Regions from separate parts of the Afipia dichlorophenoxyacetatis genome, predicted to be linked through region 3. Evidence: predicted binding sites of a transcription regulator. Region 3 holds the regulator's gene; each other region holds the start of a gene.
What was found. Region 3 encodes LexA, which represses DNA repair genes until DNA is damaged. Its sites were predicted from a motif close to TGTTCNNNNTGTGTTCNG; they were not measured.
Positions count from the first base shown of each region.

Region 1: a site for LexA is predicted at 1,227-1,244, ahead of radA (DNA repair protein RadA). Genes of this name have one in related genera too.
Region 2: a site for LexA is predicted at 1,131-1,148, ahead of ACZ5C3_RS19345 (ImuA family protein). Genes of this name have one in related genera too.

Region 1 is NZ_AP029250.1:3,754,589-3,756,860, reverse strand. Features, by position in the region: gene radA (DNA repair protein RadA) at 1-1,196, opposite strand, end outside; gene ACZ5C3_RS17605 (NHL repeat-containing protein) at 1,450-2,272, shown strand, end outside.
Region 2 is NZ_AP029250.1:4,129,768-4,132,039, reverse strand. Features, by position in the region: gene ACZ5C3_RS19350 (putative DNA modification/repair radical SAM protein) at 1-1,062, opposite strand, end outside; gene ACZ5C3_RS19345 (ImuA family protein) at 1,207-1,983, shown strand; gene ACZ5C3_RS19340 (DUF6504 family protein) at 1,883-2,272, shown strand, end outside.
Region 3 is NZ_AP029250.1:3,148,961-3,151,232, reverse strand. Features, by position in the region: gene ACZ5C3_RS14835 (DedA family protein) at 1-265, shown strand, start outside; gene lexA (transcriptional repressor LexA) at 532-1,242, shown strand; gene ACZ5C3_RS14825 (ComEC/Rec2 family competence protein) at 1,254-2,272, opposite strand, start outside.

The DNA of each region.
Region 1 (2,272 bases), 610 kb from region 3:
AGCGAGATCTCGCCGAAATAGACGGCATCGACCGGCAACTGGGCGTTGACCAGCGATGACACCAAGGCTGCAGCAGCGGCCATGTCGGCCGCCGGTTCCTGAATACGCAGACCGCCTGCCACGTTGAGGTAGACGTCATGGCCCGAAAGCTTGACCCCGCAATGGGCCTCCAGCACCGCAAGCACCATCGATAGTCGGCTGGAATCCCAGCCCACGACCGCGCGTCGGGGCGTGCCGAGTGAGGTGGGGGCGACGAGCGCCTGCAACTCGACCAGCACCGGCCGGGTGCCTTCCATCCCGGCGAACACCGCCGTGCCGGGACTGCCGAGATCGCGTTCAGAGAGGAACAGCTCTGACGGATTCATCACTTCGCGTAAGCCGAGGCCCGTCATCTCGAACACGCCGATCTCGTCCGTGGGACCGAAGCGGTTCTTGATGGAGCGCAGGATGCGAAATTGCTGCGAGCCTTCGCCCTCGAACGACAGCACCGCATCGACCATGTGCTCGACGACGCGGGGGCCGGCGATCTGTCCATCCTTGGTGACGTGCCCGACCAGGATCATGGCTGCGCCGGTCCTCTTTGCGAAGCGGATCAGGGCCTGCGCGGACGCACGCACCTGCGTCACGGTGCCTGGCGCGGATTCCACGGTGTCGGTCCACATGGTCTGGATCGAGTCGATCACCACGAGGCGCGGAGGCGTGCCTTCGGACAACGTCGCGATGATATCCTCAACCGATGTTTCTGCGGCGAGCTGAACGGCGGCGTCGGCCAGTCCCAGTCGCGCCGCGCGAAGCCGCACCTGCGCGATGGCTTCTTCACCGGAAATATAGACAACGCGATGTCCTGCGCGTGCCAGCAGACTGGTGGCCTGGGTCAGCAACGTCGATTTGCCGATGCCGGGATCTCCGCCGACCAGCAGCACCGAACCGCGCACAAAACCACCGCCGGTGACACGGTCAAGCTCACCCATGCCCGATGGCAGGCGCGGCGCGTCAGGGCTGGAGCCGGTCAGTGTTTCAAGTTTGAAAAGCCGTCCCTTGCGTTTTGGACGCAGGTTGGCCGGCATGGTGGTGACGCCGGAGACGTCTTCCTCCGCCAGCGTATTCCACTCGCCGCAGGATTCGCACTTGCCCTGCCACTTGTTATAGGCCGAGCCGCAATTCTGGCAGACGAAGGAGAGGGCGTTTTTCGCCATGGACTAGGGACTCAGTGCGGCTGGGATTTGTGTTCCTCTTTTGTTCGCGATTGTGTCCTGAAAGTCAACCGATTTCGCAATGTCGTCGATAGCGGATGACCGATGGATACGCTTATCCTGTGCCTTGCAGATAACGATAGGGAGTCTCCCGCGTTAGTCGTTCTTCGTTTCCAACCACACTCAACAAATCAAACAACGACCGTGCGTGACCGATCATTCCTGACGGCGTGACGCGGCATTAGGGAGTGACGTTATGAGATGGATTGTTGCGCTCGCAGGTCTTGTTGTCGCGACTGCGGTTCACGCGGCCGATGCGCCGAAATTCCAGGTCGATCCGCAATGGCCGAAGCCTTTGCCCAACAACTGGATCATGGGGCAGGCGGCAGGCGTTGCCGTCGACGCCGAGGATCATATCTGGGTGGTGCAGCGTCCACGCACGCTGACGGACGATGAGAAGGCTGCGAGCCTTAATCCGCCTCGAACCAAATGCTGTGTCCCCGCGCCACCGGTGATGGAGTTCGATCAGGACGGAAATCTGATCAAGGCCTGGGGTGGAAAGGGAGAGGGCTTCGACTGGCCCGCCAACGAACACGGCATCTATATCGACAGCAAAGGGTTCGTCTGGCTCGCCGGAAATGGCGATACCGACGGCATGATCCTCAAATTCACCCGTGACGGCAAATTCGTGATGCAGATCGGTAAGTCCGGCCCGCAGACCGACAGCAAGGACACAACGCGTCTCGGCCGGCCCGCCAATATGACGGTCGATGCCGCCACCAACGAACTTTATGTGGCTGACGGCTACTACAATCACCGCGTCATCGTGTTTGACAGCGAGACCGGCGCCTTCAAGCGCATGTGGGGTGCCTACGGCAAAGCGCCGACCGATGAGAAGTTGCCTGCCTACGATCCTACTGCTGCGCCGTCACAACAGTTCGGCAATCCGGTGCACTGCGTGCGCATCGCGCAGGATGGTTTGGTCTATGTCTGCGACCGGCAGAACGATCGTATTCAGGTGTTCAGGAAGGACGGCACCTTCGTGAAGGAAATGTTCGTCGAGAAGAACACGCTGGCGA
Region 2 (2,272 bases), 980 kb from region 3:
GCGCGCGCCGATGATGCGATCGACGGTTTTGATGCCAAATCCTGGCACCCGCAGCAGGTCTTCGCGGCTTGCGCGATTGACGTCGAGCGGGAAGCGGTCGCGGTGGCGTAACGCCCATGCGAGTTTCGGATCGATATCGAGCGGCAGCATGCCACCTTCCAACGGATTGGTGATCTCACCGATCTCGAAGCCGTAAAACCGCATGAGCCAGTCAGCCTGATAGAGCCGGTGTTCACGAACCAGCGGCGGAGCCTGCAGCGGCAGACCACGGCTTGCATCAGGGATCGGACTGAAAGCCGAATAGTAGACGCGCTTGAGCTGGTAGGAGCTGTAGAGATTGGCGCTGGTCTCGAGAATGGTCTGGTCGTTCGAGCTGTCGGCGCCGATGATCATCTGCGTGCTCTGGCCTGCCGGCGCAAAACGCTGGGCATGCTTGGTCGACTTGCTTTCTTTCGCCTCATCTAATTTCAGACGCAGCCGCCCCATGGTGCGGCGGATCGCGCGGACGTCTTTCTCCGGAGCGAGCTTTGTCAGGCTGCTTTCAGTCGGCACTTCAATATTGATGCTGAGACGGTCAGCGTACTTTCCCGCTTCCGCGATCAACGCGTCATCTGCTTCCGGGATCGTCTTGAGATGGATGTAGCCGCGGAAGTGATGATCCTCGCGCAGGCTCTTCGCCACCCGCACGACCTGTTCCATGGTGTAGTTGGGACTGCGGATGATGCCGGACGAGAGAAAGAGACCTTCGATATAGTTGCGGCGATAGAAATCGAGCGTCAGTTTGACGGCTTCCTCGACCGTGAAGCGCGCCCGTTGCACGTTCGAAGAGGCGCGATTGATGCAGTAGAGACAATCGTAGTTGCAGGCATTGGTGAGCAGGATTTTCAGGAGCGAAATACATCGGCCGTCTGGAGCGTAAGAATGACAGATTCCCATCCCGGCATCGGTCGAGCCCATGCCTTTGCCGTCGCGGCTGTCCCGCGTTTCGGTTCCACTGGAGGCGCAGGAGGCGTCGTACTTGGCGGCATCCGCCAAAATGGCCAGTTTCTCTTGCACATCCATCTTCGATCTCTTTGTTCTGATTGATGAAAACGAGCCGGTTGACTCTTCAGCCGCTCTTAGCTTTATATTAGAACATATCATGAACAAATAAGCGCGTCATTCGTTCAATCGGCGGTGACGATTTTCTAAATGTAGGAGCGGCGCATGACCGGCGCGCGCATGAACACACTTGCGTCTTTGCGAAAGACCATCGGCCGTCTCGAAGGCGAGACGAATGGGCTGGTGCGCGTTGCGTTGGGTCATGTCGATGCGGATGCAACGCTTCATGGCGGCTTGGTGCGTGGCGCGCTGCATGAAGTGTTCGCCGAAGGCGGGCGCAACGCCGCAGCGGCGACCGGTTTCACCGCAGGGCTTGCTCATCGCCTGTCTGGACGACGGCCATTGCTCTGGGTGCGGCAGGATTTTGCGGAAGTTGAATCCGGTGCGTTGTCGCTCGGAGGCTTGGCTGAATTGGGTCTGGACCCGCGCTTGCTGGTCGTTGTCAGAGCCGCGGATGCCGAAGAGGCGTTGCGTGTGAGCGCCGATGCTCTGGCATGCGATGCGCTTGGCGCGGTGGTACTCGATGTCTGGGGTGAGGTGCGCCAGCTCGATCTGGTGGCGAGCCGCAAGCTGACACTCACTGCGCGGACGTCCAACGTCACATGTTTGGTGCTGCGCACGTCGGCCATACCTGCGACCAGCACGGCGGAAACACGCTGGATGGTGCGCAGTGCGCCATCACCCGTGGCAACCGAAGCATGGGGCGCCCCGATGCTCGATGCCGAACTCGTTCGCAATCGTCACGGTCAGACCGGGCGATGGATCATGGAGTGGAAATGTGATGAGGGCCTCTTCCGTGAACAGGCGTCGTATTCTCAGCCTGTGGCTGTCGCGCCTGCCTACCGACAGATTGAACCGGCTGCCAGGCGTCGCGCTGGATAACGAGCGTCCCTGCGTCGTTGTTGGCAAGCTTAACAACGCATTGCAGGTCAGAGCACTGAACGACGCAGCCGCGCGCATTGGGCTTGAAGAGGGTCTGCCGCTTGCCAATGCGCGCGCGATTGATCCTGACGTGCAGGTCTTTGATCTGGACGAGGCCGCGGATACCAAACTGCTGGAGGACATTGCCGATTGGTGTGATCGTTTCACGCCGCTGGTGGCGCTCGATCCGCCATATGGCTTGTTTCTCGATATCAGCGGGTGCGCGCATCTGTTCGGCGGCGAAGCCGCA
Region 3 (2,272 bases):
CATTCCTGCGGTACGTGTCTATCTGTCGATCCCAGCAGGCGTGATCAATCTTGCGATCACGCACTTCACCATCGCCATTCTGATCGGCAGCCTTGCCTGGAGCGGGCCGCTGTTGATCGCGGGCTACGTCCTGCAAGGACAAGGCTCCGATGTTGCGGCCTCCTCGGCATTTCTATTGATGACAGCTCTCGTTGTTCTGGAGTTCCTTGTCCTTTTCATTTGGCGCGTGTTCCGCACAACAAGGAATACTTCAGCATCCGCGTAAGCGACTCGCGTATAGACGCGTGAACCGGCGGGCCGCGAATCTCCCGGTGTCCTGCGGGCGATTCTGCCCATCACTGCCGCCAAAGGCGGTTCAGCACCTCCACAATGTCCCTTGTAAGATGGGTTCTTTACTTCGTTGACCTAAAATTAACGATTGCAGAACACATATGGAACATATAGTGTTCGTTCATGATTTGTTTCGAGTGACTCGCTTGAAATGAAGAACAACGAGCCACTCCGATCACGGGATATTTGGGGAGCATTCAGATGCTGACGCGCAAACAGTATGAGCTTTTGCGGTTCATCAATGAGCGGCTGAAAGAGGCCGGGGTTCCTCCCTCCTTCGACGAAATGAAGGATGCGCTGGATCTGCGTTCCAAGTCGGGCATCCATCGCCTGATCACGGCGCTGGAAGAGCGAGGCTTCATCCGGCGCCTCGCCAATCGCGCCCGCGCCATTGAAGTCATCAAGCTTCCTGAACTGGGCGCCAATGGCGGCGGCGGCGCACGACGCGGCTTCACGCCCAGCGTCATCGAGGGCAACCTCGGCAAGGTCCGCACCAGCACCCCATCGAGCGGCGAAGACGACACGAACTTTCCGGTGGCTGTGCCCGTCATGGGCCGTATCGCAGCAGGTACGCCCATTGAGGCGCTACAGACCCGCAGCCATACCATCAGCGTTCCGCCCGACATGCTTGGCACCGGCGAACACTATGCGCTGGAAGTTCGCGGAGACTCCATGGTGGAAGCAGGCATTCTCGACGGCGACACCGTGCTCATCCAACGCAACGAAAGCGCGGATACCGGTGACATCGTCGTGGCGCTGATCGATGAAGAAGAAGCCACGCTCAAGCGGTTCCGGCGCCGTGGCGCGTCGATCGCGCTGGAGCCAGCGAATGCGGCCTACGAGGTGCGCATCCTTCCGCCGAACCGAGTGCGCATCCAGGGCAAGCTGATCGGGCTTTACCGGAAATACTGAGCTGGATGGCGTCAGTCGTCCGGCCGCAGATCACTCTCGGCCGGAGTGGCGTCGACAGACGTAGGCCGTCCTGATGTTGGCCTTGAAGGGGCTTGAGTGTCTGATTCAACCTCTGGCACCGCAGGCGACCACGGGCGATCTGTGCCGCGCGGTTTTGCAGCAGTGATGCTGAAACCGTTTTGCGTTCTTTGGAGCGCAAGCGGTCCCTGCCGTTGCAGAATGTTCCGATCGAGCACCAGCGCCTTGCAGTCCTGCGGCGCCTGCCGCGTGGTCACAATGACGGCCGCCCGCGCACAATCATCTGCGAAAGCCTCCGGTGACTTAGTCAGAGCAACAAAGGCACCCTCACCCGTTTGAACGACGCAACCGGCTTCGTCGCACGACACGCCCTCCGCGGTCGAGGACTCGCCTGCGGTTCGCGCGTCGGCATCCGCCGTCAGCCACTCGCGGACGAGGAAGGCATCCTTGCGGGTTTGCATGAGATGGAGCTGTCCATCTTTGCCACGAACACCGACAGTATGACCATCGTTCGAGACAAGGATATCCGGCCGCGGCGCCATCACAGCACTGACGGACGCGAGTACCACAAGTGCTGCTCCAGCCCAGCGCAAGGGCGACCGCAGCAATCCCATCATGATGATGCCGGCGCTCATGACCAGCAACGGTCCGGTCCCGAATGCCGCCATGCGGCCGATGGCACCGGGAAGTGCGGCCACCCACTGCGACACGGTAATCATCCAGCCGATGCCAAAGTCCATGAGCCGCCAGAACACGCCGTCAAACCCGAATGGCATGGCGATCAGGCCAAGCAATCCGGCAGGCATGACCAATGCCGACACCACGGGCATCGCTGCGAGATTTGCCAGCACGCCATAGGGCGTGATGCGGTGAAAATGGAATGCCGCGTAAGGCATCGTCGCAAGTCCGGCGATGAACGACGCCAAGGCCAGCACCATCACCTCGCGCCCACCCCATAGCGCGGCACGTGCAACGCGTGAATTATCCGCCGCCGAGAAAAGCTTCGGCATGC